Regions from separate parts of the Kitasatospora sp. NPDC091207 genome, predicted to be linked through region 1. Evidence: riboswitches for the same ligand, from Rfam matches in the RefSeq annotation. Region 1 holds a riboswitch; the other holds the start of a gene.

Evidence for each region. A riboswitch is a leader RNA that binds a small molecule or an ion and turns the genes downstream of it on or off. The one in region 1 is predicted to bind glycine.
Region 2: it holds a riboswitch for glycine, as region 1 does, so the genes downstream of both, gcvP (aminomethyl-transferring glycine dehydrogenase) here and gcvT (glycine cleavage system aminomethyltransferase GcvT) in region 1, are expected to answer to the same signal.

The regions. Positions count from the first base shown of each region.
Region 1 is NZ_JBIVVS010000003.1:427,724-442,475, reverse strand. It holds gene ACIQTO_RS09535 (IclR family transcriptional regulator) at 1-735, shown strand, start outside; gene ACIQTO_RS09530 (trimeric intracellular cation channel family protein) at 671-1,330, opposite strand; gene ACIQTO_RS09525 (ABC transporter ATP-binding protein) at 1,546-2,622, opposite strand; gene ACIQTO_RS09520 (ABC transporter ATP-binding protein) at 2,657-3,724, opposite strand; gene ACIQTO_RS09515 (ABC transporter permease) at 3,721-4,731, opposite strand; gene ACIQTO_RS09510 (ABC transporter substrate-binding protein) at 4,830-6,596, opposite strand; gene ACIQTO_RS09505 (ABC transporter permease) at 6,652-7,641, opposite strand; gene ACIQTO_RS09500 (enhanced serine sensitivity protein SseB C-terminal domain-containing protein) at 8,326-9,267, opposite strand; gene ACIQTO_RS09495 (enhanced serine sensitivity protein SseB) at 9,414-10,196, opposite strand; glycine riboswitch at 10,513-10,618, shown strand; gene gcvT (glycine cleavage system aminomethyltransferase GcvT) at 10,849-11,970, shown strand; gene gcvH (glycine cleavage system protein GcvH) at 12,059-12,436, shown strand; gene glyA (serine hydroxymethyltransferase) at 12,576-13,844, shown strand; gene ACIQTO_RS09475 (L-serine ammonia-lyase) at 13,990-14,752, shown strand, end outside.
Region 2 is NZ_JBIVVS010000005.1:308,270-323,021, reverse strand. It holds gene ACIQTO_RS12980 (MFS transporter) at 1-1,380, opposite strand, end outside; gene ACIQTO_RS12975 (DUF2382 domain-containing protein) at 1,523-2,812, opposite strand; glycine riboswitch at 3,036-3,139, shown strand; gene gcvP (aminomethyl-transferring glycine dehydrogenase) at 3,379-6,279, shown strand; gene ACIQTO_RS12965 (DUF5999 family protein) at 6,379-6,570, opposite strand; gene ACIQTO_RS12960 (hypothetical protein) at 6,922-7,494, opposite strand; gene ACIQTO_RS12955 (glutamate--cysteine ligase) at 7,861-9,366, shown strand; gene ACIQTO_RS12950 (CPBP family intramembrane glutamic endopeptidase) at 9,521-10,309, shown strand; gene ACIQTO_RS12945 (HAD domain-containing protein) at 10,287-10,820, opposite strand; gene ACIQTO_RS12940 (MFS transporter) at 10,922-12,199, opposite strand; gene ACIQTO_RS12935 (dienelactone hydrolase family protein) at 12,271-12,972, opposite strand; gene ACIQTO_RS12930 (sugar porter family MFS transporter) at 13,081-14,493, opposite strand; gene ACIQTO_RS12925 (FMN-binding negative transcriptional regulator) at 14,616-14,752, opposite strand, start outside.

The DNA.
Region 1 (14,752 bases):
GCCCTCACCCTCCTCGGGTCCCTCGGCGACGGCCCGGTCACCCTCGACCAGGCCGCGACCAGCATCGGCGTGCACAAGTCCACCGCGCTGCGGCTGCTGCGCACCCTGGAGGAGCACGGCTTCGTCCACCGTCAGTCCGACCGGCGCTACCGGCTCGGCGGCCGCGTCCTCTCGCTCGCCCACCGGGCGCTGGAGGAGATCGACGTCCGCCAGATCGCGGCGCCCTACCTGGCCGCCCTCAACCGGCGCTGCGGCCTGACCGTCCAGCTCGCCGTCCTCCAGGACGGCGAGGTCCTCTACCTGGACGAGCTGGCCGGGCGCGGACCGGGCCACGACACCGCCCGGCCGACCCGGATCGGGCGGCGCGCCCCGGCGGCCGGCACCGCGATCGGCCGGGTCCTGCTGGCCGGTCTGCCCGGCGACGAGGACGACGACGACCTGCCCGTCGAGCTGGCCGCCGTCCGCCGCCAGGGCTGGGCGGCCGAGTCGGCGGAGCACCGGGAGGCGGTGGCCTGTGTGGCCGCCCCGGTGGCCGGCAGTGCCGGGCGGCCGGTCGCGGCCTGTGCGATCAGCGCCCCGACCGACCGGGTGCCGCCGGTCGAGCTGGTCCGGCTGCTGCCCGAACTGCTCTGCACCGCCGAGGCGATCTCGCTGGCGTACGGGGGCTCGCCTACTCCTCGCTGGTGCGAGAACCGTTGCGGTGCCAAGCCCGCGGTGCGCGCCAGCCGTACTTGAGGGCGAGCATCCGCAGCACGAAGGCGGTCAGCGCGGCCGCCGTGCCGGTGAGCGCGGTCAGCCGGTCGAGGCCGATCAGCAGCACCACCAGCGCCGAGCCGACCAGGGCCGGGACGGCGTAGATCTCCCGGTCCCAGCGGAGCAGCGAGGGGATCTCGCCGGCGAGCATGTCGCGCATCACACCGCCGCCGGCCGCCGTCACCATGCCGAGGGCCATCGCGGCCACCGCGCCGAGGCCGTAGTCGTGCGCCTTGGCCGTCCCGGTGACGCAGAACAGCCCGAGGCCGAGCGCGTCCAGGGTCTGCACCGCGCGGTTGATCCGCTCGACCTCGGGGTGCAGGAAGAAGACCACCAGACCGGCCACCAGCGGCGTGCTGAAGTAGCCCAGGTTGGAGAAGGCCGCCACCGGGGTGGCCCCGATGACGAGGTCCCGCATGACCCCGCCACCCAGCGCGGTCACCTCCGCCAGCACACAGATCCCGAAGATGTCCATGTTCTTGCGCACGGCCAGCAGCCCGCCGGAGAGGGCGAAGACGAAGATGCCGACCAGGTCCAGGCTCTGCTGCACGTGGGAGGGGAAGATCTGCGATGTCACCGGACAACTATGGACCCACCGGACACCGCGGTCCGCCGAACGTCACGCGCACGCCGTCCGCCGTCACATTCGGCGACCTCGGCCATCCGGCCGCCACCTGCCGAAGCACCCCCGAAGCACCCCCGAAGCATTCCCGGCGCACCCCCCGCCACGTGCGGGGGCGCGGCCGCCGCCCGGAGGCAGCGGCCGCGCCCGCGCGGCACCGGGGGTGTCCGTCACGCCGTGGCGGGCACCTCGCCGTGCTCCGGGAAGTGGCAGGCCACCTGGTGGCCGGCCTTCGCCGCGACGAGCGGCGGCTCCTGGGCCGCGCAGATGTCCTGGGCCTTCCAGCAGCGGGTGCGGAACCGGCAGCCGGACGGCGGGTTGATCGGGGAGGGCACGTCGCCCTTGAGCAGGATCCGCTCGCGCCCGCCCTGTTGCCGGCGGCGCGGGTCGGGCACCGGCACCGCGGACATCAGCGCGGTGGTGTACGGGTGCATCGGGGCCGCGTAGAGCGAGTCCCGGTCGGCGATCTCGACGACCTTGCCGAGGTACATCACCGCGACCCGGTCCGAGACGTGCCGGACCACCGACAGGTCGTGCGCGATGATCAGGTAGGTCAGGCCCAGCTCGCGCTGGAGGTCGTCCAGCAGGTTGACCACCTGCGCCTGGATGGAGACGTCGAGCGCCGAGACCGGCTCGTCCGCGACGACCATCTTGGGCCGCAGGGCGAGCGCCCGGGCGATGCCGATGCGCTGGCGCTGGCCGCCGGAGAACTCGTGCGGGTAGCGGTTGTAGTGCTCGGGGCTGAGCCCGCACAGCTCCAGCAGTTCCTGGACGGCCTTCTTGACCCCGCCCTCGGTCTGCACCTTCTGCAGCCGGAACGGCGCGCCGACGATGGTGCCGACGGTGTGCCGGGGGTTCAGCGAGGAGTACGGGTCCTGGAAGATCATCTGGATGTCGCGGCGGAGCGGCCGCATCGCACCCGCCCCCAGGTGGGTGATGTCCCGGCCCTCGAACTCGATCTTCCCGGCGGTGGGTTCGTCGAGGCGGGTGACCAGCCGGCCCATCGTCGACTTGCCGCAGCCGGACTCGCCGACGACGCCCAGGGTCTCCCCCGCGTTGACCGTGAAGTCGATGCCGTCGACGGCCCGCACCGCACCGGTGTTGCGGCGCAGCAGGCCCCCCTTGATCGGGAAGTGCCGGGTCAGACCGGTCACCCGGAGCAGCGGCTCGCGGTCGGTGGCGGGTGCGGGCGCGGGCGCGGGCACCTTCTTCGTGGGCTCGGGGGCCGCCGCCTGAGTGTCCGTCATCGGTTCTCTCCAGAATGGTGGTACGAAACCGGGCTCACAGCCGGGGCGCGATCTCTTCGGTGAAGATGCGGTTCCGGTCGGCGGCGGCGAGGTGGCAGGCCGCGTGGTGCCCGGGTGCCGCCTCGGTCAGGACGGGGATCTCGCCGGCCGAGCGCCCACCGGTCAGGTCGGCGTACGGGCAGCGCGGGTGGAAGGCACAGCCGGACGGCACGTTGATCAGACTGGGCGGGGTGCCCTTCACCGGGACGAGCCGCTCCTGGAGCTCACGGTCGAGACGCGGCATCGATCCCAGCAGGCCCCAGGTGTAGGGGTGTTGGGGCGCGTCGAAGAGGCTGTCGGCGGGGCCGCGCTCGATGCACTTGCCGCCGTACATGACCAGGATGTCGTCGGCGAGCTCGGCGACCACCCCGAGGTCGTGGGTGATGACGATGACGGCCGAGCCGAACTCCTGCTGCAGGTCGCGGATGAGGTCCAGGATCTGCGCCTGGACGGTGACGTCCAGCGCGGTGGTGGGCTCGTCGGCGATCAGCAGCGAGGGGTCGTTGACCAGGGCCATCGCGATCATCGCGCGCTGGCGCATGCCCCCCGAGAACTGGTGCGGGTAGTCGTCCACCCGGCGGTCGGGCTGCGGGATGCCGACCCGGTCGAGCATCTCGACCGCGCGGGCCCGGGCCTGCTTCTTGGTGGCCTGCGGGTGGTGCACCCGGTAGGCCTCGACGATCTGCGCCCCGACGGAGTAGTAGGGGTGCATCGCGGTGAGCGGGTCCTGGAAGATCATCGCCATCTGGTGGCCGCGCAGTTGGCGGACCCGCTCGGGGCCGGCCGCGACCAGCTCCTCGCCGTCCAGGTGGATCTCGCCGCTGATCCGGGCCCGCTTGGAGCGGTGCAGGCCCATGATGCCGAGCGAGGTGACGGACTTGCCGGAGCCGGACTCGCCGACGATCCCGAGGGTCTTCCCCTTGTGCAGGTCGAAGCTGACCCCGTCGACCGAGCGGACCAGGCCGTCGTCGGTGTCGAAGTGGATCCGCAGGTCCCGCACCGACAGGAACGGGTCCCCGGTCGGGGAGGTCACCGGCGCCGGGGTCTTCTGGAGCTCGGTCACGACAGCCTCACTCGGGGGTCGACAGCGGCGTACAGGAGGTCAACCACGAGGTTGCAGAGGACGATGAAGAAGGCGGCGAGCAGCGTGACGCCGAGGATCTTCGGCAGGTCGTTGTCGGCGATCGCCGAGACCGCGAAGGCACCGACGCCCTGGAGCGAGAACACCTGCTCGGTGATCAGCGCACCGCCGAGCAGCAGGCCGAGGTCCATGCCGAAGATGGTGACGACCGGGGTGAGCGCGGAGCGCAGCCCGTGCTTGACGACCACCTTGCGCTCGACCAGGCCCTTGGCCCGGGCGGTGCGGATGTAGTCCTCGCTCATCGTCTCCAGCATCCCGGCGCGGGTGAGCCGGGCGTAGAGCGCGGAGTAGAGGAAGGCCAGCGAGATCCACGGGAGGATCAGGTTGCGGGCCCACATCAGCGGGTCGTCGGTGAAGTTGACGTACTGGAGGTTGTCCAGGATCGGCCACTCGTAGCTGAAGAGCGTGAGCAGCAGGGCGCCGGTGAAGAAGACCGGCAGCGAGACGCCGGCCAGGGCGATGCCCATCGACAGCCGGTCGAAGATCGACTTCGGCTTGAGCGCGGAGATCACGCCGGTGGTCACGCCGGAGACCAGCCAGAGCACGGCCGCGCCGATGGCCAGCGAGAGGGTGACCGGGATGCGCTTGGTCAGCTCGGGCCAGACCTCAAGGTGGTTCTTGAAGGAGTAGCCGAAGCAGGGCACGTGGCAGGTGGCGGCGTCCGGGCCGAACTTGTACTCGGCCCCGGAGACCAGCGCCTTCAGGAAGCGCCCGTACTGGACGTAGACGGGCTGGTCGAACCCGAGGTTCTTCTTGATCGCCGCGACCGCTTCGGGGGACGGGTTCTTCCCGATGTACTGGGTGGCCAGCTGGTCGGTCGTCTCGCCGGCCAGGCGCGGCAGCAGGAAGAAGATCGCGAAGGTGACAGCGCTGACCACCAGCAGCAGCACCACGGCCGCGAGCGTCCTGCGGAGGATGTAGGCAAACACAGTTGGGCGGCTCCGGCGGCCCGCCGCCGTCCGGGATCTTCCGGACGGCGGCGGGCGCCGCTGCCTTCACCTGCCTTCAGGGATGCGGAGCCAGGCTCTTACTTGGTCGTACCGATGTTCAGGTAGTCGTACTCACCCGAGAAGGCCGAGGTGGAGACGACGTTGGTGGCGGTGTCCGAGCGGTACAGGAACACCTTGAAGTAGGTCAGCGGGACGTAGACCGCCTGCTCCATGACCTTCTTGTCGATGTCCGCGTAGATCTTCTCGCGGGCCGCCTTGTCGGTGTTGACCGCGGCGTCGTCGATCAGCTTGTTGATCGCCGGGTCGTTCAACGAGGCCAGGTTGCTGTTACCGGCCTCCTTGATGGCGCGGCCGTCGACGATCTGCTGCAGGAAGCCGTAGCCGGTCGGCCAGTCGGCGCCCCACTGCATCATCATCAGGCCGATGTTCTTCTCCTTGTTCTTCGCCGGCACGCCGACGTTGTCGGAGAGGTACTTGCCCTGCGGGAACTGCTGGATCTCGGCGTTGATGCCGACCTTCTTCAGCGCGGCCTGGATCGAGGTCGCGGCGGCGATCTCGGTGGCGCGCTCGGTGCGGGCGCTCAGGACGGTCGAGAAGCCGCCCTCCTTGCCGCAGGCCTTGAGGGCTTCCTTGGCCTTGGCCTCGTCGCCCTTGTTGTCCTTGGTCTCGTACAGGTTGATGTCCTGGTGGCCCGGGATGTCCGCCGGGAGCACCGAGTTGGCGATCTGGCCGCGGATCGGGCCGCCGACCGCGGTCTGCACCGAGACCTTGTCGATCGCGTACTGGACGGCCTTGCGGCACTCGATGTTGTCGAACGGCGCGACCTGGCTGTCGATCGCGGTGTAGACCAGGCGGCCGCCGTACGCGTTGTCCGTCTTGGCCTTGAGCTTCGGGTTCTGCAGGATCTGGGCCTGGGTCTGCGGGTCGACGCCGCCGCCGACGAGGTCCACCTGGGCGTTGCCGGCCAGCAGGTCCTTGTCGATGGTGGACTGCTCGATGTTCATCTTGAGCTGGATCTTGTCCGCGAGCTGCTTGCGGATCGGGTCGGTCGCCTTGTCCCAGTTGGTGTTCGGCACCAGCGTGAGCTGCTTGCCGTCCTCGTAGGACTCGAACTTGTACGAGCCCGAGGCCATCGGGTGCTTGACGTAGTCGGCGCCCTTGTCCTTGTCCTTCGGGACCGGCACGGTCTGCGGGGCCGAGACCAGGTAGTCGAAGTCCGCGAAGGCGTGCTTCAGGTGGAAGACGACGGTGAGGTCGTCCGGCGTCTCGATCGACTTCAGGTCACCGGAGGTGTCCTTGTAGGGACCGGCGTACGGGGTCGGGTTGTCGACCAGGAGGTCCTTGAAGTACGTCGGGCCGTTGGAGAACACGTCCTGCGCGAAGTTGGAGCGCTCCACCGCGTACTTCACGTCCTTGGACGTGATCGCGGTGCCGTCCTCGTACTTGAGGCCCGCGCGCAGCTTGTACGTCCAGGTCAGGCCGTCGGCGCTGGGCTGGCCCAGGGACTCGGCGAGGTCCGGGACCAGCTTGTTGCCCTCGTCGCCGGGGCCCGGCGCGAAGGTGGTCAGCGGACGCCCGTACAGGCGCGAGAAGTTGTAGATGTACGCGTAGTACGTGTTGCCCGGGTCCAGCGAGTCCGGGGTGCCCTTCATCTCGTAGGTGACCGTCCCGCCCTTCTTGTCCGAGGCGTTGACGATGCCCTTGGTGGCCGCGTCGGCGCCGCCGCCGGGCGCGGCGGAGGACGAGCCGTCCCCGCTCTTGGAGGAACCGGAGGAACACCCGGTGACGACCAGGACCGCGGCAGCGGCCGCGGCGGTCAGCGCGACGGTACGGGACCTACGCATGGTGGGATCAACCCCTTGAGGAAGTGGTGGCGGATCGGAGGGTCCTGACGGATTGTCAGTTGCTCTTGGGATCGAGGGCGTCACGCAGCCCGTCGCCGAGCAGGTTGAAGGCGAGCACCGTGAGGAAGATCGCCATACCGGGGACCACCATGTACTGGGGGTCCACCTGGTAGTACTTGATCGCGTCGTTGAGCATCCCGCCCCAGGAGGCCTGCGGGGCCTGGATGCCGACGCCGAGGAAGCTGAGGCCCGCCTCGAAGAGGATGTTGGTCGGGATCAGCAGGGTCGAGTAGACCAGGATCGGACCGACCAGGTTGGGCAGCAGTTCCTTGAACAGGATGAACGGCCCCCGGGCGCCCAGACTGCGGGCGGCGTAGACGAACTCGCGCTCGCGCAGCGAGAGGGTCTGTCCACGCACGATCCGGCCCATGTAGGGCCAGTTGAAGAAGCCGATCACGAAGATCAGGACCCCGATGTGCAACGGGAGGCCGTGCAGGCCGAACGCGCCGCCCTGGAGCGAGGCGGAGATCGCGATGGCGAAGAGCAGCAGCGGGAACGCCAGGAAGACGTCCATCACCCGGCTGATCAGGGCGTCCACCCAGCCGCCGTAGTAGCCGGCCATGACGCCGAGCACGGTGCCGAGGGTGTTGGAGAGCAGGGTCGCCCCGAAGGCGACGAGCAGCGAGACCCAGGAGCCCTCGATGACCCGGGCGAGCAGGTCACGGCCCTGCAGCGGGTCCACGCCGAGCGGGTGGTCGGCGCTCATGCCACCCCAGTCCCCGAACGGCAGGCCGCCGAGGTTGGCGTCCAGGAGGTCCTGGTTGAGCGCGTCGGGATCCAGGCCGAACGCCGACTCGATCGGCTTGGCCAGCACGGCGAGCAGGATGAGCAGGATCACCACGACGCCGCCGGCGACGGCGGCCTTGTCCCGCTTGAAGCGGGTCCAGGCGATCTGGCCGAGCGAGCGGCCCTCGATCTTCTTGGCCGGGCTCGCGGTGGCGGCTGCCTCCGGCGTGCTCCCGGCGGTCTTGATGGGTGCGGTCATGGTCAGTTCGGTCCCCTCGCCGACGGTGGCCGGCCCACGGGTGCCGGTCGCCGGTTCGGCGGTACGGCTGGTGCGGACGTGCGGAGGTACAGGTGCGAGTGTTCAGCGGTGCGACGTGCTCGGGTACTGCGGCCGCGCGGGATGGGCATCGCGAGGCTCAAGCGGTCCGCGTGCGCGTTCACCTTCGTGGGGCTCCAAGTACGCGCGGTGCGTTGCGCAGAACTCTCTGCCATCCGAACTGGCTTACGCCAGCCCTGACAACCGAGAGATGCCCAACTGTGATCTGTTGGCATGCACCCCCGAATCCTCGGCATATCGCTCTTCACATAGCTGTTACATGCATGTCAAGAGGCTGCGCAGAACCAGCCGGAAATCCGCCCGGAAAACACCAGGTCCGGCTTGACGAATCGTCAAGCCGGACCTGGTGAAGGCTTTTGGGCGCATGTACCCGAACTACCCGTTGTCGCGCCGTGAACACCCGAACTGCCCGTCCTCACGACCGGCGTCCGAAGTGCCCGTAGTTGTGACACGAACGCCCGAAGTGCCCACGATTGCGACCCGAACACCCGAACGCCCGGACTGCCCGTAGTCGTACCGCGAACGCCCGAAGCGCCCGCGGTCGCGCCGGGGCGTCCGATCGCCGCGCCGGGGCGTCCGATCCGCGCGCCGGGTCAGCTCCCCGGGTCAGCGCCCCGGGTAACCGGGCCACGGCTGCTGGGGCGGCGGCTGCTGCCCCGGCCACCCCGGACCGGGCGGCTGGGTGCCGTAGCCGTACGCCGGCCCCGTCTGGGAGGCGTACGGCGGCGGCGGCACCGGCGGGTACGGCGCCGCCTGCGAACGGCCGTGGCCGCCCGCCTCGCGGTCGTAGAACGGCCGCGCGTTGGCCCGCATCCAGAGCGCCACCGGGTCGTACTCGTCCCCCATGGCCACCGTGGACACCGCCAGGCCCTCCGGCGCGACCGCGATCGCGCGCTGCATCAGCGCCCGGACGGCCTCCACCGTAGGTGGCGAACTCTCGTACAGCTCCAGGCCGATGGCCAGGTAGGGCTCCCCCACGGAGGGCTGCACCCAGGCCCGGCGCAGCGCCTTGACCGCCCGCACCTCGACCGCCTGGCGCTCCAGCAGCGCGAAGAACTGCTGGGCCGGCAGCTGCGGTTCGCTCAGCTTCAACGGGCCGGCCGGCAGCCGGTCCAGGCCGGCCGCGATCCGCCGCAGGTCCGCCCAGGGCACCCCGACGCCGCCGCCGGGGGCGTGCGGGTTCAGCCAGAGGCCCCAGCGGGTGCGATAGAGCGAGGCGGCGATCTCGCGCCCCGAGATCACCTCGTGCGCCCGCGCCCAACCGGACGCCGCCAGCTGCTCGGGCGAGGTGACGGCCGGCGCGTAGCCGTGGCCGCTGATCTCCATGTTCCCGTACTGGGCGTCCGCGCTGCCCGGCGTCCCGTGCCAGAGCAGCATCCAGACCTGCCCCGCGGCCAGCGCGTGCAGCAACGCCTCGTACGCCTCCCAGCGTTCCGGCGCGACCTCGCGCAGGGCGTGCTCCAGCGCTCTCGGATCCGCTCCGGGGCGCCCGGCGGGTGCCTGGCCCCAGGGCCCCGGTGCACCGCCCGCTACCGCTCCCGCACTCATGCGCCCACCTCGCTGCGCCTCTTCTTCTCTCACCTGCCGCCGGCCCGGCGGTCATCTGCAGGCACCCTATGGGGCGCCACCCACCACCGCCACGCCGACGTGCCCGGCTGTGCCCTCCGACCCGCTGCCGGGCGGGGCGGAACGCGTCACATCCGGGTGTAGAACGGCTGTACCCGGTTGAGCAACCACTCGACCACGGGATCGTCCGCGAGGTCGAGCAGTACGAGGTGGACGCCGCCGGGCAGCGGGGCGGTTCCCAGCGCGCGGCCCAGGGCCTCGTTCACGGCGGCCGGCTCGGCCGGGCCCACCGGGTCGAGCTGGACGCCGACGAACATCACCGTCGGCTCGCCCTCGACGCTGGCCAGCGCCCGCCTGGCGGTCAGGACGCCGGGCAGGGCGGACAGTTCGTACCGGCAGGCGGCCAGGAAGGCCTCCGGGTCCTCGCCCGGTACCGGCTCGCGCAGCGCCACCCGGCCGCCGGTCGCCGCCTCCGGGGCCTCCCAGCGGTCCTCGCGCGGCCCGCGCCGCAGCTCCGCGACGCCCTGCGGCGGCACCGGGATGCCCACCGGCGCGTCCGGGTTCACCGCGATGCCGACCCCCAGCGGCAGCCCGCGGGCGAACTCCCAGGCCGGTGCGACCGCGAAGGCCATCCCGGGCACCTGCTGCAGGAACACCTCCTGCGAGGAGAAGACCGGGACGTAGGGGTCGCCGGCCAGCTCGATGACCGGCAGGTCCAACGCCTGCCCCTGGGGGTCGCCGCCGGCCGGCAGCGGGATCCACACCTGGCTGCGGGCCAGCACCTCGATCACCCGGGGGGTCGCGCCCGGATCGCCGAGCGCGGCGGTGAGCACCTGCTCCAGCTCGTTCGCGGGCCATCCGCCGCCCGGCGGCGCCGCCTCCGGGCCGCCCCACCCCTGCTGCTGCTCCACCGGGTACCCCATGTGCCGCTGTACCGCCCTCTGCTCGCCGACGCCGAGCAGCCTAGCGGGCCCGCGCGCGGAGCCGCGGCGCGCGCCGGTGCCCGGCCCCGGGCACGGGGCGGGGGTGGGGACGAGGGCTGGGACGGGGCCGGCCCGGGGCGGCCGCGGAGGCGCCCGGGCCCGGCGGCGGGGGCGGCGGCGGGGCCGCCCGACGGACCGGTCGAAGGCCAGGCGCGGGGCCCCTCTCCCGTCTTCCGCCGGGACGTGCCATGATGTCCGCGTCTCGGCGTATTCCCACCGGGGCCCTAACTCCATACCGGCCGCTCGAACCCGCGCGGGAGAGTCCGGAGTGCCCCGAGAGGCGGCACAGCCGGCGCCGAAGGAGCAAGTCCTCCCCGGAATCTCTCAGGCCCCCCTACCGCACGGGTTAGGCATTTCTGGAAAGCGGCGCACGGCCCTGTCGCGCGCCCACCCACGGTGCAAGCCGCCATGCTGTCCTGTTAGCGCTGTCAAGCGCGCGGGTCCGTGTGCGGTGAAGCTCTCAGGTACGACGACAGATGGGGAGACCCAGCCGCCGCATGCCCGCGCGCAGGCTCGGTCCCCGAGCGGGACCGGTCCGGCGTGCGCACACCTGAGTGCCCAGACCGAGGAGTTCCAGGCCATGTCGTCCCTCCGCCTCACCGCGCTCGACGCGCAGCACCGCGCCCTCGGCGCGACCATGACCGACTTCGCCGGCTGGGACATGCCGCTGCGTTACGGCAGCGAGCGCGAGGAGCACCTCGCCGTCCGCACCAAGGCCGGTCTGTTCGACCTCTCCCACATGGGCGAGATCACCGTGACCGGCCCGCAGGCCGGCGCGATGCTGGACCACGCGCTGGTCGGCTTCGTCTCCGCGCTCGGCGAGCTGCGCGCCCGCTACACCATGATCTGTGCCGAGGACGGCGGCATCCTGGACGACCTGATCGTCTACCGCCTGCGCGAGGACGCCTTCCTGGTCGTCGCCAACGCCTCCAACGCCCAGTTGGTGCTGGACGAGCTGATCGCCCGCGCCAAGGGCTTCGACGCCGTCGTCACGGACGACCGCGACACCTACTCGCTGATCGCCGTCCAGGGCCCGGAGGCCACCGCGATCCTGGCCGACACCACCGGGGCCGACCTGCCCGGCCTGAAGTACTACGCGATCCTCCCGGCCCAGGTGGCCGGCCGCGACGTGCTGCTCGCCCGCACCGGTTACACCGGCGAGGACGGCTTCGAGATCTTCTGCAACCCGGGCGACGCCGCGCACATCTGGACCGCGCTGACCGAGGCCGGCACCGGGCGCGGGCTCGTCCCCTGCGGCCTGTCCTGCCGCGACACGCTGCGCCTGGAGGCCGGCATGCCGCTCTACGGGCACGAGCTCTCCACCGACCTGACCCCGTTCGACGCCGGCCTCGGCCGGGTGGTCCGCTTCGACAAGACCACCAACGAGGGCGCGTTCGTCGGCCGCAAGGCCCTGGAGCAGGCCGCCGCCGCGGCCGAGGCCAACCCGCCGCGGGTGCTGGTCGGCCTGGTGTCCGAGGGCAAGCGCGTCCCGCGCGCCGAGTACACCGTGGTGACCACCGACGGCGAGCCGATCGGCCGGATCACCTCGGGCGCGCCCTCCCCCACCCTGGGCAAGCCGATCGCCATCGCCTACGTGGACGCGGCGCACGCCGCCCCGGGCACCACCGTCGCGGTGGACGTGCGCGGCAAGCACGAGCCGGTGCAGGTCGTGGCGCTGCCGTTCTACAAGCGCGCCCGCTGAGGCCCGCTCTTCCCGAAGATCCACGTCGAAGCCGTCCGTCCGGCGGCCCGCTTCGTCGTACCCGCTTCCCATCCTGGAGAATGACGCCATGAGCAACCCCCAGCACCTGCAGTACACCAAGGAGCACGAGTGGCTGACCGCCGCCGAGGACGGTGTCTCCACGGTCGGCATCACCGCCCACGCGGCCGACGCCCTCGGTGACATCGTCTACGTGCAGCTGCCCTCCGTGGGCGACACCGTGACCGCGGGTGAGACCTGTGGCGAGCTCGAGTCCACCAAGTCGGTCAGCGACCTGTACTCGCCGGTCACCGGCGAGATAGTCGAGGTCAACCAGGACGTCCTGGACGACAACTCGCTGGTCAACAGCGCCCCCTTCGAGGGCGGCTGGCTGTTCAAGGTGCGCGTCGAGGCCACCGACGAGCTGCTGAGCGCCGACGAGTACAACGCCCTCACCAACCCGGCCTGAGCCGGCCGTTCGGGGTGGCCGCAGCGCGGCGGCCGCCCCGGCCACCGGGCCGCCCCCGCCCTCCCGTCGCCCACCGCCACCCCGCACCGGGGCGCGCCACGCGCGGCACCTCCTTCTCTCCTCCCGGGAAGACCACACCATGACGGTTCTCAACCAGTCCCTGCACTCGCTCGACCCTGAGATCGCCGCCGCGGTCGACGCCGAGCTGCACCGCCAGCAGACCACCCTGGAAATGATCGCCTCCGAGAACTTCGCCCCGGTGGCGGTCATGGAGGCCCAGGGCTCGGTGCTGACCAACAAGTACGCCGAGGGGTACCCCGGCCGTCGTTACTACGGTGGCTGCGAGCACGTCGACGTGGTCGAGCAGATCGCGATCGACCGGGTCAAGGCCCTGTTCGGCGCCGAGCACGCCAACGTCCAGCCGCACTCCGGCGCGCAGGCCAACGCCGCCGCGATGTTCGCGCTGATCCAGCCGGGCGACACCATCCTGGGGCTGAGCCTGGCCCACGGCGGTCACCTGACCCACGGCATGAAGATCAACTTCTCCGGCAAGCTCTACAACGTGGCCGCGTACCACGTGGACGACAAGACCGGCCAGGTCGACATGGCCGAGGTCGAGCGCCTCGCCAAGGAGCACCAGCCGAAGCTGATCATCGCCGGCTGGTCCGCCTACCCGCGCCAGCTGGACTTCGCCGCGTTCCGCCGGATCGCCGACGAGGTCGGTGCCCTGCTGATGGTCGACATGGCGCACTTCGCCGGCCTGGTCGCCGCGGGCCTGCACCCCAACCCGGTGCCGTACGCGGACGTGGTCACCACCACCACCCACAAGACCCTGGGCGGCCCGCGCGGCGGCGTCATCCTCTCCAAGGCCGAGTGGGCGAAGAAGATCAACTCCGCGGTCTTCCCCGGCCAGCAGGGCGGCCCGCTGGAGCACGTGATCGCCGGCAAGGCCGTCGCCTTCAAGGTCGCCGCCTCGGAGGAGTTCAAGGAGCGCCAGCAGCGCACCCTGGACGGCGCCCGGATCCTCGCCGAGCGGCTGCTCCAGGCCGACGTGGCCGAGGCCGGCGCCTCGGTGCTGTCCGGCGGCACCGACGTCCACCTGGTCCTGGTCGACCTGCGCAACAGCCAGCTCGACGGCCAGCAGGCCGAGGACCGGCTGCACGAGGTCGGCATCACGGTCAACCGCAACGCCATCCCGAACGACCCGCGCCCGCCGATGGTCACCTCCGGCCTGCGCATCGGCACCCCGGCCCTGGCCACCCGCGGCTTCCAGGCCGAGGACTTCCGCGAGGTCGCCGACATCATCGCCGAGGCGCTCAAGCCCGCCTTCGACGAGACCGTCGCCGCCGCGCTGAAGGCCCGGGTCTCCGCCCTCGCCGAGAAGTACCCGCTCTACCCGAACCTGTGATTCGGCTGTAGGTGACCGGCCTCACCCTGCCTGGTCACCTGGGATTCCGGGGCACCGCGCACACTGGACAGTGCGCGCGGTGCCCCGTTCCGTGTCAGCACCCCGCCTGCAAGTCCTTCCACGAGACCAGACAAGGACGTCCTCCGTGGCCATCAGCGTCTTCGACCTCTTCTCCATCGGCATCGGCCCGTCGAGTTCCCACACCGTCGGCCCGATGCGCGCCGCCCGGATGTTCGCCCGCCGCCTGAAGTCCGAGGACCTGCTGACCGGGGTGGCGAGCGTCCGCGCCGAGCTCTTCGGCTCGCTGGGCGCCACCGGACACGGCCACGGCACCCCGAAGGCCGTCCTGCTGGGCCTGGAGGGCCACTCGCCCCGCACGGTCGACGTCGACCAGGCCGACGGGGACGTCGAGCGGATCACCGCCGAGAAGCGGATCCGGCTGCTCGGCACCCACCCGATCGACTTCGACCCGGGCAGCCAGCTGATCCTGCACCGCCGCCGCTCGCTGCCCTACCACGCCAACGGCATGACCCTCTGGGCCTTCGCCGCCGACGGCAGCACGCTGCTGGAGAAGACGTACTACTCGGTCGGCGGCGGCTTCGTCGTCGACGAGGACGCGCTCGGCGCGGACCGCGTGAAGCCCGACGACACCATGCTCAAGTACCCCTTCCGCACCGGCGACGAACTGCTCCGCCTCAGCCGCGAGACCGGCCTGTCCATCTCCGGCCTGATGCTGGAGAACGAGAAGGCCTGGCGGAGCGAGGAGGAGATCCGGACCGGACTGCTGGAGATCTGGCGCGTCATGCAGGAGTGCGTCCGCGCCGGGATGTCCCGCGAGGGCATCCTGCCCGGCGGCCTCAAGGTCCGCCGCCGCGCCGCCTCGGGCGCCCGCGCGCTGCGCGCCGAGG
Region 2 (14,752 bases), on a different contig from region 1:
GGCGACCGCGCAGACCGCGGCGGCGACCCAGAACGCGTGCTTGTAGGCGTCCAGGGTGGGCAGCGCGATCGGGATCGGCAGCTTCATGGTGTCGCCGGTGAGGATCGCGGCCATCACGGCGGTGCCGATGGCGCCACCGACGGTGCGCAGCACGGCGTTCATGCCGTTGGCGATGCCGCTCTGCTCGACCGGGACGGCGCCGTTGATGTAGGCCGGCATCGCCGAGAAGGCGAGGCCGATACCGAGACCGAAGATCGCCGAGGCGGTGTAGATGTCGGCCTCGTGGCTGTGGCGCACGGCCAGGTAGGCCATCGCGACGGCGCCGAGGACGCCACCGAGGACGAGCGGCAGGCGCGGGCCGCGGCGGGCGATCAGCAGGGCGCCGACCGGGGCGGCGACCATCGAGCCGAGCGCGGACGGCAGCAGCATGACACCGGCGTGCAGCACGGTCGCGGTGAACCCGTAGTGGGCGAACTTCTCCGGGGTCTGGGCGAAGTTGCTGATCACCATGAACGAGCCGTACATGCCGAAGCCGATCAGCAGGCCGGCGAGGTTGGTGAAGGCGACGGCCGGACGGGACATCATCTTCATGTCGACCAGCGGGTGCTTGACCTTGACCTCGATGACGCCCCAGATCAGGGCGACCACGGCGGCGACGGCGAACAGGCCGAGCGTCTTGGTGGAGGTCCAGCCCCAGGTGTTGCCCTGGCTGACCGCGACCAGCAGGGCGGAGAGCCAGCCGGCCAGCGTGATCGCGCCGAGCGGGTCGGCGCCGCCCTCCTTGTCGGTCACCGGGTCGCTGGGCACCCGGAAGGCGACCAGGGCGACCGCGAGCAGGCCGAAGAACAGGCCCATCCAGAAGATCGACTTGTAGCTCCAGTGCTCCAGCAGCAGGCCGGTGGCGACCAGGCCGAGGCCGCTGCCGACACCCATCGAGGCACTGATGGCGGCGACGCCGCCGGTGACCTTCTGCTTCGGCAGCTCGTCGCGGACGATGCTGATGGCCAGCGGCAGCACGCCACCGCCGGCGCCCTGGAGGACGCGGGCGACGACCAGCCAGGTGAAGGAGTGGGTGCTGACCGCGAGCGCCGAGCCGGCGACGAGGCCGGCCAGCGAGATCAGCAGCATCGGCTTCCGGCCGCGCAGGTCGCCGAAGCGGCCCAGCAGGGGGGTCAGCACGGCCGCCGAGAGCAGGTTGGCCGTCATCAGCCAGGTGATGCTGGAGCCCGAGACGCTGAGCTCCTTGGCCAGCGAGGGCAGGATCGGAACGACCGCGGTCTGCACCACGCTGAACGACAGCATCGCCAGGATGAGGGCCGGCAGGACCCGGGCGCTGCTCTGCTTCTCGGCCGCGGTGGTGGGCTGTGGTGCCTCACTCACGGTTGCTTCCTCCCGTACATAGTGAATGAACTGAAGTAACCATGCAGGGAGATACTTCAGTGTGTCAAATATCGATTGGTGAAGCTTTGGCAAAGCCGAAGGACCCCGGACCGTGGAGGTCCGGGGTCCCTGTGTCCCGCCGTCAGGCGAGCGGCCTCAGCGGGGCCGGCCGGGACGACTCGCCGGCGCCCGCGTGCTCGCCGTTGGCGAGGTGTTCGCCGGTGCCCGGGCGCTCGCCGGTGCCCGGGTGGGCGGGGGCCGGGGCGTGCGCGGACGAGGGGGCCGGGGTCGAGGCGGCCGCGGTGTTGTCGTGCACCTCGACGTGCTCGCGCCGCAGCTCGTCCCGGATCACCTCCTCGGCGGTGTAGCGCTCGACCACCAGGCGGACCCGCTCGATCGGGGCCAGGTACTTGCGGACGACCGGCCGCTCCTCGCGCAGGGTGACCTCCTCCACCGCCTCGGCGATGTCCTTGTCGCTCAGCGAGGCCCGCTCGGCCTCGCCGACCGGCATCCGCTCCACCCGGACCCGCTCGCGGACCACCGGCACCCGGCGCTCCACCGCCTCGCTGGTCACGTACTTGCGCAGCTTCGCGGTGCCCAGCACGTGCCACTCGGTGGTGATGTCCAGCCGCTCCTCGCGGCAGGTGATCTCCACCGGACCGCTGGGCGCCGAAGAGGCCGGGCCGGTGGTGCCCGGCGTCGCGACCGCGGGCGCCGACGCGGCGGCGCTGTCGTGGCCGGCGACGAGCGGAGCCGCCGACGGGCGCCGCTCCGGTGCGGTGGGTGTCGAGGGGGCGGCGGGCGCGGTCGCGCTCAGGGTGCGCACGTTGGCCTCCGTGGCGGGTTCGGACGGCCTGCCGGGGTCGGCGGCCGGCGGGACGGCGGGGGACGGGGGTGTGCTGTCGGCCGAGTGGAAGGCGAGCGGCTTGGCCGGGGCCGCGGCGGCCGGCCGGTCCACCGGCCCCGGTGCGACGGCCGGCCGCTCCGCGGACTTCGGTGCGGCGGCCGCGGCAGCCGCGGTGCCCGCCGCTGCCGCCGGGGCGGCCGCCGGCAGGGTGCCGAAGTCCAGGTCGGCCGGTTCGGAGCCGGAGCCGTCGCCGGCCGACGGCCGATCGTCCAGCCGGGTGTCCAGCCCGTAGTAGCGGTAGAGCTGGAGCTCCTGGGCGGGTGACAGGTGCTGGCCCACGCCGAAGTCCGGTGACTCCTTCACCAGTGACTTGTCGTACGGCACCCGCAGTTCGTCGCCGGAGAACTCGCTCGTGGTCAGGGGGACGAAGGCGTCCCGGCCGAAGATGCCGGTCCGGACGGCGGCCCACTCGGGCTGTCCGGTGGCGTCGTCCAGGTACACCTCGTCGACCGTGCCGATCTTGTCTCCGTTGCGGTCGACCGCCTTGTGGCCGATGAGGTCCCGGGGGTCGATATCGGTCTGCACTCTTACCTCCAGTGCGCTGCGCCTGCGGAACGCCCGCAGGCCGGCGGCCGGCCCGCCCGTCCCATCCGCCACTTCACACCAAAAGCCATGAAGCGGACACGCGCGACCGGGGTGAGGCCGGACGGGCCCGGTGCTGCGCCGTACGGGTCACGGGCCGGGCTGTACCGTGACCGGACGCCCCCGTGATGGAAGGGCCTCCCGCTGGTACCCTGGGCGCGACCGCCGAGCCCGCTCGGGAGAGTCCCCGAGAGCGGAAACCGCTGGTCGGGGCGCCGAAGGAGCAACTCCTCCCCGGAATCTCTCAGGCATCCGTACCGTGTGGGATAGGTCACTCTGGAAAGCAGGGCAGGACTGCCGGCGAGGGAGCCGGTGGGCACCACCCTCACCGACGGTGCAAGCCGGCGGGGCGCCACAGCGCTCCGCGCGGGCGAAGCTCTCAGGTCCCGATGACAGAGGGGGAGGCCTGTCGGGTTCGTCCGCCCAGGTCTGTCCGCTGTCCTCCACAGCGGCCGTTCCGTCCGGCGTGCGTACCCCCGCCGGTCCGTGACCAGGAGGCCTCGACCACCATGAACGCCCAGCCGAACGCGGGACGCCCCACCACCCCCGTGACCCTCACCGAGCTCGAGCAGGCCAGTCCCTTCGAGAACCGCCACATCGGCCCCGACGCCGCGGCGCAGGAGAAGATGCTGGCCCAGGTCGGCTACGGCTCGCTGGACGAGCTCGCCGCCACCGCCGTACCCGAGGCGATCCGCTCGATCACCGGCCTGGACCTGCCCGCCGGCCGCAGCGAGGCCCAGGTCCTCGCCGAGCTGCGCGAGCTGGCCGGCCGCAACACCGTCCTCCAGCCGATGATCGGCCTGGGCTACTACGGCACCTTCACGCCGCCGGTGGTCCTGCGCAACGTCATGGAGAACCCGGCCTGGTACACCGCGTACACGCCGTACCAGCCGGAGATCTCGCAGGGCCGCCTGGAGGCGCTGCTCAACTTCCAGACCGTGGTCTCCGACCTGACCGGCCTGCCCACCTCCGGCTCCTCGCTGCTGGACGAGGGCACCGCGGCCGCCGAGGCGATGGCCCTGGCCCGCCGCGTCACCAAGGTCAAGGGCGGCGTCTTCCTGGTCGATGCCGAGACCCTGCCGCAGACCGTCGCGGTGATCCGGACCCGCGCCGAACCGACCGGTGTCGAGGTCGTCGTCGCCGACCTCTCCGCCGGTGTCCCGGCCGAGATCGTCGAGCGCGGTGTCTTCGGTGTGCTGCTCCAGTACCCGGGTGCCACCGGTGTGGTCCGCGACCTCACCGCGGTGATCGAGCAGGCCCACGGCCTCGGTGCGATCGTCGCCGTCGCCGCCGACCTGCTGGCGCTGACCCTGCTGAAGTCCCCGGGCTCGCTGGGCGCCGACATCGCCTGCGGCACCTCGCAGCGCTTCGGTGTGCCGATGGGCTTCGGCGGCCCGCACGCCGGCTACCTGTCGGTGCGCGCCGACTTCGCCCGCTCGCTGCCCGGCCGTCTGGTCGGCGTCTCCGTCGACGCCGACGGCAACCGCGCCTACCGGCTGGCCCTGCAGACCCGCGAGCAGCACATCCGCCGCGAGAAGGCCACCAGCAACATCTGCACCGCCCAGGTGCTGCTCGCCGTGATGGCCTCGATGTACGCCGTCTACCACGGCCCGGACGGCCTGGCCGACATCGCCCGCCGCACCCACCGCTACGCCGCCGCGCTCGCCGAGGGCCTGCGCGCCGGTGGCGTCGAGCTGCTGCACGGCGAGTTCTTCGACACCGTCACCGCGGTCGTCCCCGGCCGCGCCGCCGCGATCGCCGAGGCCGCCCGCGAGCACGGCATCAACGTGTACCAGGACGGCGAGGACCGGATCTCGGTCTCCACCGACGAGACCACCACCCGCGAGCACCTGGCGGGCGTCTGGGCCGCGTTCGGCGTCGAGGGCGTCGAGATCGCCGAGAGCGCCGAGGCGCTGCCGGCCGCGCTGCTGCGCGAGGACGAGTACCTGACCCACCCGGTCTTCCACAGCCACCGCTCCGAGACCGCCATGCTGCGCTACCTGCGCCGCCTGTCGGACCGGGACTACGCGCTGGACCGCGGCATGATCCCGCTGGGCTCCTGCACCATGAAGCTCAACGCGACCACCGAGATGGAGGCGGTGACCTGGCCGGAGTTCGGCCAGCTGCACCCCTTCGCGCCGATCGAGCAGGCCCAGGGCTACCTCACCCTGATCCGCCAGCTGGAGCAGCAGCTGGTCGAGGTGACCGGCTACGACGCCGTCTCGATCCAGCCGAACGCCGGCTCCCAGGGCGAGTTCGCCGGCCTGCTGGCCGTCCGCGCCTACCACCACGCCAACGGTGACACGCAGCGCGACGTCTGCCTGATCCCGTCCTCCGCGCACGGCACCAACGCGGCCTCCGCCGTGATGGCCGGCATGCGCGTGGTCGTGGTCAAGACCCTGGTCGACGGTGACGTCGACGTCGAGGACCTCAAGGCGAAGATCGAGCAGCACCGCGACAACCTCGCGGTGCTGATGGTCACCTACCCGTCCACCCACGGCGTGTACGAGACCCAGATCACCGACATCTGCGCCCTGGTGCACGAGGCCGGCGGCCAGGTCTACGTGGACGGTGCCAACCTGAACGCCCTGGTCGGCCTCGCCAAGCCGGGCAAGTTCGGCGCGGACGTCTCGCACCTGAACCTGCACAAGACCTTCTGCATCCCGCACGGCGGCGGCGGCCCGGGCGTCGGCCCGGTGGCGGTGCGCGCGCACCTCGCGCCGTACCTGCCGAACCACCCGCTGCAGGCGGAGGCGGGCCCGGCCACCGGCGTCGGCCCGATCTCGGCCGCGCCCTGGGGCTCGGCGGCGATCCTGCCGATCTCCTGGGCGTACGTCCGGCTGATGGGCGGCGAGGGCCTCAAGCGCGCCACCCAGGTGGCGGTGCTGAACGCCAACTACATCGCCAAGCGCCTGGCCCCGCACTTCCCGGTGCTCTACACCGGTCCCGGCGGCCTGGTCGCGCACGAGTGCATCATCGACCTGCGCCCGCTCACCAAGGAGACCGGCGTGACGGTGGACGACATCGCCAAGCGCCTGATCGACTACGGGTTCCACGCGCCGACGATGTCGTTCCCGGTGGCCGGCACCCTGATGATCGAGCCGACCGAGTCCGAGGACCTGCACGAGATCGACCGCTTCTGCGACGCGATGATCGAGATCCGGGCCGAGATCGAGAAGGTCGGCTCCGGTGCGTGGCCGGCCGAGGACAACCCGCTGCGCAACGCCCCGCACACCGCCGGCATCCTGGCCGGTGACTGGGCGCACGGCTACTCGCGGCAGGAGGCGGTCTTCCCGGCGGGCGTGAACCCGGCGGACAAGTACTGGCCGCCGGTCAGCCGGATCGACGGCGCGTACGGCGACCGCAACCTGGTCTGCTCCTGCCCGCCGCTGGACGAGTACGGCATCTGAGCGAGCGGAGGTACGGCGGGGCCCCGGCGGATCGTTCCGCCGGGGCCCCGCCCGTTGGTGTCCTGCGTCGCTCGGTGGCTGCCCCCCGCGGCCGGCCGGTCAGGCGGCGTGGGCGACGGGGCGGCGCGGGGCGATCACCCGGCCGTCGGGCAGCAGTTCGCCGGTGTCCTCGAACACCAGGACGCCGTTGCAGAGCAGGCTCCAACCCTGCTCCGGGTGGCAGGCCACCGGTACGGCCGCCTCGCGGTCCTCGGACTCCGCCGACGGGCACTCAGGACGGTGCTGGCACATACGCGTACCCTCGCTTCGCTTGGCGATCCTCCCCGTGATGCGGCGCCGCCGGATGACCGGCGGGAGCCGCCGCGGTAGTCGGATCCTGTCCGGCGCCGGGCTAGGTGTGGGCCGACGCTCAAGTGGGTAGGACAGGTGGTCCTTCCACGCTGGTTCCCAGTGTCGGCATCCGGGGGCGCTCGCGCAGCAATTTCGTGACATGCGCCACAACTACCGGGCAGAGATCACCCGTTCAGGTGGCGGCAGGCGGAAATGGCTACCGGACGGGTCAGTGGGCGGCTGACCCGATTCGGCCATGCCCGATGACCCGTCCGGGTGGGTACGGGCAGTGCGGGGGTGACGGGGGAGCGTTCAGGAGGAGCCGAGCAGCAGCGGCCTGGCGAGCGGCGTCCGGGTGAGCAGCGGCAGCAGATCGGCGGCGGGGTAGGCGCGGTGCGCGGTGACGCCCAGCGGGGCCGGGGCCAGTGGGATCAGCTGGTCCGCGTCCGGGCCGGAGTCCGGGCTGTGCAGCCAGAGCGCGGTGGCGTACTGCCCCGGGAAGGTGAGCAGCCGGGGCTGCTGGCGGGCCCGCGAGGCCTGGGCGAGCTGCCAGGCCTGGCGCAGTGCCCGGACGGTGGAGTCCAGGTACGGCCCGGCGGTGAAGTGGGAGAAGGCGTGGCCCTCGACGCCCTGGACCACCTCGGCCGCGGCGGCCACCTCGGCGCCGTCCTTGATCAGGAAGCGCCAGCCCGTCCGCCGGGCGGCGCCGAGCTCGGGGCGCGGCCCGTCCAGGACGTGGACCGCGAGCGGGTGCGCGGGCAGCAGCGGGCCGGTCGGATGACGCAGCGCGGCGGCGGCGGGCTGGCGCAGCGCGGTCTCCGAGTCGAGCGCGGCGAGGACCGCGCGCAGAGCGCTGGGCGGGGGCTGGGGAGTCTGCAAAGTCATGGCGGGGTCGCCTCTCCGTGCGAGATCGGCGTGCGAGTGCGGCATACCGGCATGGCGCGGTGTGTCGTCGGTGACGGAACCTGGCCGTGTCCGGTTGTGCATGATCGCGGTGCGGGCGCCGCCGCTGCCGTCGACGAGGGTTTCGGAGCGGCAGCGGGCCGGCCTTGGCGCAGTGCGAATTCTATCGAACAGGTGCACAGGGTGACCTGTTTATCACAGGCGGTGGCGCCGGGCAAGTCGAGGGATGTGCTGAAAGACCATCAGTTCCCTTGCATTGCAAGCCGTTCGAAGCAATCGGGTATCGATCTTCGGGGTGGGCATGATGCTTGCACGGTCGGTCGGCCGGCCGCTCAGGAGGAGGGGACCATGGGCGAGAAGGTCGTGGCGACGCGGGCGGACCTGTCGGACCGGCAGCTGTACCGTCGCAAGCTCCAGTCCTGCCAGGACGCGTTGGGGCGGATGCTGCGCGAGGACCGTTTCGACCGGCCGCGGGCCGTGATGGGCCTGGAGATCGAGCTCAACCTGGCCGACGAGCAGGGCCTGCCGGTGATGCGCAACGCGCAGGTGCTCAGCGCGATCGGCTCCAGTGACTTCCAGACCGAGCTGGGCCAGTTCAACATCGAGGTCAACATCGCCCCGCACCGGCTCTGCGGCCACGTCTTCGAGGAACTGCGCGAGGAGATCGACACCGGGCTGCGCTACGCCGACCGGCGGGCCGCCGAGGCCGGTGCGCGGATCGTGATGGTGGGCATCCTGCCGACCCTGGAGCACGACCACACGGGGCTGGACGCGATGTCCCACAACCAGCGGTACAACCTGCTCAGCGACCAGATCCTGGCCGCCCGGGGCGAGGACATCACGCTGGACATCGAGGGCGTCGAGCACCTCCAGCTGGAGTCGATCACCATGGTCGCGGAGGCTGCCGCGACCTCGCTGCAACTGCACCTGCAGGTCACCCCGGAGCGGTTCTCCTCGGTCTGGAACGCCGCCCAGGCGATCTGCGGCCCGCAGCTGGCGCTCGGCGCCAACTCGCCGTTCCTGTTCGGGCGGGAGCTGTGGCGGGAGACCAGGCCGGTGCTCTTCCAGCAGGCCTGCGACACCCGTTCGGCGGAGCTCAAGGCGCAGGGCGTCCGCCCGATCACCTGGTTCGGCGAGCGCTGGGTCGACTCGGCGTACGACCTCTTCGAGGAGAACCTGCGGTACTTCCCGGCGCTGCTGCCGATCTGCGACGACGAGGACCCGGTGAAGGTGCTCGCCTCCGGCGGTGTGCCGCGGCTGGCCGAGATGCGGCTGCACAACGGGACCATCTACCGGTGGAACCGCCCGGTGTACGACGTCAGCGGCGGCGTGCCGCACCTGCGGGTGGAGAACCGCGCGCTGCCGGCCGGCCCGACCGTCGCCGACACGCTGGCCAACGCGGCCTTCTACTACGGGCTCGTCCGGGTGCTCGCCGAGCAGCCGCGGCCGATCTGGACCAGGCTGCCGTTCGAGCGGGCCGACGAGAACTTCCAGCAGGCCGCCCGGTACGGCGTCGACGCCGTCTTCCAGTGGCCGCGGCACGGCCGGGCCGGCCGCGGCGGGGGGCCGGCCACCGTGCCCGCGGTCGACCTGGTGCTGAACGAACTGCTCCCGATGGCCTACCAGGGCCTCGACGAGTGGGGCGTCGAACCCGCCGACCGGGACCGCTACCTCGGCATCATCGAGCAGCGCTGCCTGCGCCGGGTCAACGGTGCCTCCTGGCAGAGCGCCACCTTCCACCGGCTGCGCGAGCAGTTCGGGATGGACCGGTCGGCCGCGCTCGCCGCGATGACCCGGCGCTACATCGAGTACATGCGGACGGGCGAGCCCGTGCACACCTGGCCGGTCGGGTAGCGGCGCGGCTCGCGGACCGCCGCCGCCGGGGCGACGCGGCCGACGTGCGGCCGCCCCGCGGCGCCGGGCGGGGCGGCCGCCGGAGGCTGTGGAAGGATGACCGCTCCGGCGGTCGGCCGACGGCCGGAGCGACGCCGGACCGCTGGAGCACCCCGTGACCACCGCCCCGACCGAACCGGAGACCGCGCGGCCCACGCGCCGGCTGCTCGGCGTGGAACTGCTGATCGTCCTGGGCCTCTCCCTCGGGGCGAGCGGCATCGGCGCGCTGATCAGCTTCACCGGCTCCCTGACCGAGACCCTCGAACTCGGCAAGCAGGTCGCCACCCTCAACTCCTCGCGCGCGCCGGGCCGGCCCTGGCTGGACCTCGCCTGGCAGCTCTACTACGTCGCGCGCGGACTGATGCCGGTGGTGCTGGTCGGCTATCTGCTGGTGCGTGAGGGCACCTCGCTGAGGGTGCTCGGCTTCGACCTCGGACAGAAGTCGCGCGACCTCGGCCGGGGCGCCGCCGTCGCGGCCGGGATCGGCGGCACCGGGCTGGCGCTCTACCTGGCCTCGCAGGCGGCCGGCTACAACCTGACCGTGGCGCCCTCAGGCCTGCCCGACGTCTGGTGGCGCATCCCGGTCCTGGTGGCCTCCGCCTGGCAGAACGCCATCCTGGAGGAGGTCGTCGTCCTCGGCTACCTGCTGCGCAGGCTCGGGCAGCTGGGCTGGTCGTGGCCGGCCGCGCTGGTGGCCAGCTCGGTGCTGCGGGGTTCGTACCACCTGTACCAGGGGGTGGGCGGGCTGGTCGGCAACATGGTGATGGGCGCGGTGTTCTGCCTGCTCTACCGGCGCTGGGGGCGGGTGATGCCCCTGGTGGTGGCGCACGCGCTGATCGACACGGTGGCCTTCGTCGGGTACGCGCTGCTGGCCGGCCACGTCAGCTGGCTGCCCACCGGCTGACCGGCGGCCGGACGGCCAGGGCGCGCGGCGGTCGGGCGAGCAGGCGGTCCACGTGCCGGCGCTCCAGGCCCTGGCCGGGGTCGATCGGCAGCAGGAGGCGGTCGCGGCGCCAGAGCGCGTTGCGGACCAGCCGGGCCGGGATGACGTCGTCGATCCAGGCGAAGGGCCGGCCGGCGGCGTACCGCAGCAGCGGGGCCCACTTGTGGGCGGAGAACAGCTCCATCAGCGGGACCCTGGGGTCGCCGGGCCGGGGGACGTAGCCGGCGAAGCGGACCACCGGCAGCCGGGGCAGCCCGATCGCCGGGGCGATGTGGGTGTTGGCCTCCTCCTCCCAGGTGGTGGCCCAGACCAGTTCGTACGGGCCGGCCAGCTCGCGCAGCCACGCGCCGTGCCGGGCGGAGAGCAGGACGCTGTAGCCGAGCAGGGTGTGCACGTCGAACCCGGCCTCGGGTCTCGGGCAGACCGGGTTGAGCACCCCGTCGACATCCAGGAACAGCAGTGGCTTCGGCACCGGGCGCCCCCCAGGTAGGACCTCGTCGTCACCTGGTCGGACGAGCGGCGCCCGCCGGTGGTTGCCCACCGGAGGGCGCACACAGGGGGCGCACGGGGCGCTCAGCGGGCGGCGGCGGGTTCGCCGAGCAGCGGCGCGGAGCCGACGGCGGAGCGCCGGGAGAGCCGGCGGACCTGTGGCTCCAGCAGGACGACGGCGCTGAGCAGCAGGCAGAGCGCCGCGCAGGCCCAGAGTGCGCCGGAGAGGCCCAGCGCGTCCGCGGCCGGGCCGGCCAGCGCGGTGCCGACCGGGGCCAGCGACAGCGAGCCGAGATGGTCGTACGCGGAGACCCGGGAGAACATCTCGACCGGGATCTCCTGCTGCAGCGCGACCATCCAGTTGACGCCGAACACGGTGACCCCGGCGCCGGACAGGAACATCGCCACGACCAGCACCGGCAGCGGCGCGGCCAGCGCGAGGGCCAGCGCCGGCACGCCGAAGAGGAAGACGCCCCAGTTGCCGACCAGCAGGATCCGCCGGGGCTGCCAGCGGACCATCACCAGCCCGGTCACCACCAGGCCGGTCCCGTGCGCGGCGAGCGCCAGGCCCCAGTCCCGGGCGCCGCCCAGCCGCTGCTCGGCGACGATCGGCCCGTACACCGCGTCCACGGCGGTGATGCAGGCCATCAGCACGGCGAACTGGAGCACGATCACCCAGAGCCAGCGGCGGGAGGCGAACTCCTGCCAGCCCTCGCGCAGGTCGCGGAGCATCCCGCCGCCGGCCGCGGCGGGGGCGGCGGGCTCGGCCTCCAGGAAGAAGCGCAGCGCGGCGGCGACCAGGAAGCAGCCGGCGTCGACCGCGAGCACCCAGCCGGGGCCGACGGCGGCGGTCAGGGCGCCGCCGAGCGCCATGCCGCCGATCTGGGCGGAGTTGAGCGCCAGCCGGAAGACCGAGAAGGCCCGGCCGGCGTGTTCCGCGGCCACGCTCTGCATGATCATGCCTTCGGACGCGGGGGCGTAGAAGGCGTGACCGGCGCCGCCGGCCGCGGAGAGCACCATCAACTGCCAGAGCTGCGCCTGGCCCGCCAGGACCAGCGCGGCCAGCACGGCCTGCGAGACGGCGCTGAACAGGTTGGCGGCGACCATCACGTGGTGGCGCGGCAGCCGGTCGGCGAGCGCGCCGCCGATCATCAGCAGCAGGACGACCGGGACCAGCCGGGCGGCGGTGACGTAGCCGACCTCGGCGGTGGAGCCGCCGCTCGCGATGACCGCGAAGGCGGTGGCGATCGGAGCCCCCGCGTTGCCGAGGCCGCTGACGACGGTGGCGGCGGTCTGGATGCGGAAGTTGCGGCCGGCCCAGGGGAAGCGGCGTCGGTGCGGGGGTGGGGGTTGGCTGTGCACCCGGCGACTATGCCGGGGGAGGCGTCAGCTGTCCAGCGACTTTCACACCTTACGGGGGCGGTCGTGGCGGCTCAGCCGAGGTGGCCCCAGAGGAAGCTGAGGGTGCGCCGCCAGGCCGTCCGGGCCTGGAGCCGGTCGTAGGTGCCGAGCGGGTTCTCGTCGTTCATGAAGGCGTGCCCGGCCGGATAGAAGTGGATCTCGGGCCGGACGTCGGTGGCCTCGCCGATCCGGATCGCCGCCTCGTCGACGGCGGCCATCGGGATCGAGCGGTCGTGCTCGGCGTAGTGCCCCAGGACATGGGCGGTGAGGCCGCGGTAGTCGAAGTCCGGATCGGGCGGCAGCCCGTAGAACGGGACCGCGGCGGCCACCCGGTCGCCCTCGGCGGCGGCCAGCAGCAGGGCGAAGCCGCCGCCCATGCAGAACCCCACCACGCCGACCGCGTCACCGACCACGCCGTCCAGGCCGAGCAGGTACCCGACCGCACCGCGCAGGTCCGGTACGGCCCGCTCGACCGGGAGTTCGCGCTTGAGCCGGGCCGCCTCGGCGCTGTCGTGGGTGGTCGTGCCACCGAAGAGGTCCGGGGCGAGCACGGTGAAGCCCTCGGCGGCGAAGCGGTCCGCCATCGCCGCCACGTGGGAGGTGAGCCCCCACCACTCCTGGACCACCACCAGGCCGGGGCCGACGCCCTGCGGAGGGCGGGCCAGATAGCCGTGGGCCTCGCGGCCGCCGGCGGGGAAGGTGACGTTCTGCCGGGAGCCGCCCTGCTCAGGCATGGCTTCCTCTCGGTGGGGACGGGCCGCGCGCGGCGCGGCGGGGGCTGCGGGGTACCGCGTACCGGTCGTGGTGCCGGCGGTGCTCGCCCGCCGCGCCGGTGCGGTGGATCAACCCATCTCCTCCAGCGCACGGCCCTTGGTCTCCTTGATGCAGAAGACCACGAACGGGATCGAGAGCAGGGCGAAGACGGCGTAGATGACGTACGTCGCCGACAGGTTCCAGTCGGCGAGGTCGGGGAAGCTGACGGTGATCGCCCAGTTGGCGATCCACTGCGCCGAGGCGGCGACCGACAGGGCGAGCGCCCGGATCCGGTTGGGGAACATCTCGCCGAGCAGGACCCAGACCACCACGCCCCAGGAGAAGGCGAAGCAGAACACGAAGACGTGCGCGGCGACCAGCGCCACGGTGGCGTAGGTGTCGTCCAGGGTGGCGGAGTCGCCGGTGCCCTGCCGGTAGGAGAACGCCCAGGCGGCGGTGGCCAGGGCCACCGCCATGCCGGCCGAGCCGGCCAGCGCGAGCGGCTTGCGGCCGATCCGGTCGACCAGCACCATGGCGACCACCGTGCCGACCACGTTGACGATCGAGGTGGAGAGGCTGATCAGCAGGGAGTTGGCCTCGTTGATGCCGACGGACTGCCAGAGGAACGACGAGTAGTAGAAGATCACGTTGATGCCGACGAACTGCTGGAACACCGAGGCGCCGATACCGACCCAGATGATCGGCAGCAGCCCGAAACGGCCGCCCAGCAGGTCCTTCGCCCGGGGCTTGTGGGAGGACTCCAGCACCGCGCGGATCTCGGCCACCCGGGCGTCCAGGTCGACGTTCTCGCCCTCCACCTCCACCAGCACCTTGCGGGCCTGCTCCTCGCGCCGGTCGGCGATCAGATAGCGGGGCGACTCCGGGATGGCCAGCGCCATCAGGCCGTACACCAGCGCCGGGACGGTCTCCACGCCGAGCATCCACTGCCAAGCCTGGATACCGCCCAGGTGGCCGGTGGACTCGCCGCCGGCCGCCTGGTTGAGCGCCCAGTTGGCGAGCTGGGAGACGGTGATGCCGAGCACGATCGCCATCTGCTGGAAGGAGGCCAGCCGGCCCCGGTAGGCGGTGGGCGCGACCTCGGCGATGTAGGTCGGGGCGATCACCGAGGCGATGCCGATCGCGACACCGCCCACCACGCGCCAGGTGGCCAGCACCTGGATGCTCGGCGGGAACATCGAGCCGACGCCGCTGATCGCGAAGAGCGTGGCGGCCAGCAGCATGGTGCGGACCCGGCCGAAGTGGTCGGCGAGCCGGCCGGCCGCCACCGCGCCGGCGGCCGAGCCGAGCAGGGCGATGGCCACCACGAAGGCGGTCTCGCCGTTGCCCACCGCGAAGTGCTTCTGGATGCCGGTCACCGCGCCGTTGATCACCGCGCTGTCGTAGCCGAACAGGAAGCCGCCCATCGCGGCGGCCGCCGAGATGAACACGACGTGCCCGAGATGTGCCTCGCCGGAGGCCGGACGGGATGTGGCTGCGGACACGCGCGCTCCCCGGTGGACGGGCCCACCGGTACGGCAGTGGGCAGGATTCGTCACACATTCGATCAGCGGCTTCCCGGCTTCGCCCGAAATCGAGCCGATCGGGTGACGTGGCGTCAGCGCTGCTACCCCGTGCGCCGCGCGTTACGCCGCAGGAGTTGGGTGCGGACGGCGGCGTCCAGGCCCTGGCCGCGTTCGGCCAGCCGGTCGGCGAGGGCCCGCTGGTCCGCGACGGTCTTCTTGTCGTCGTACTTGAACTTGG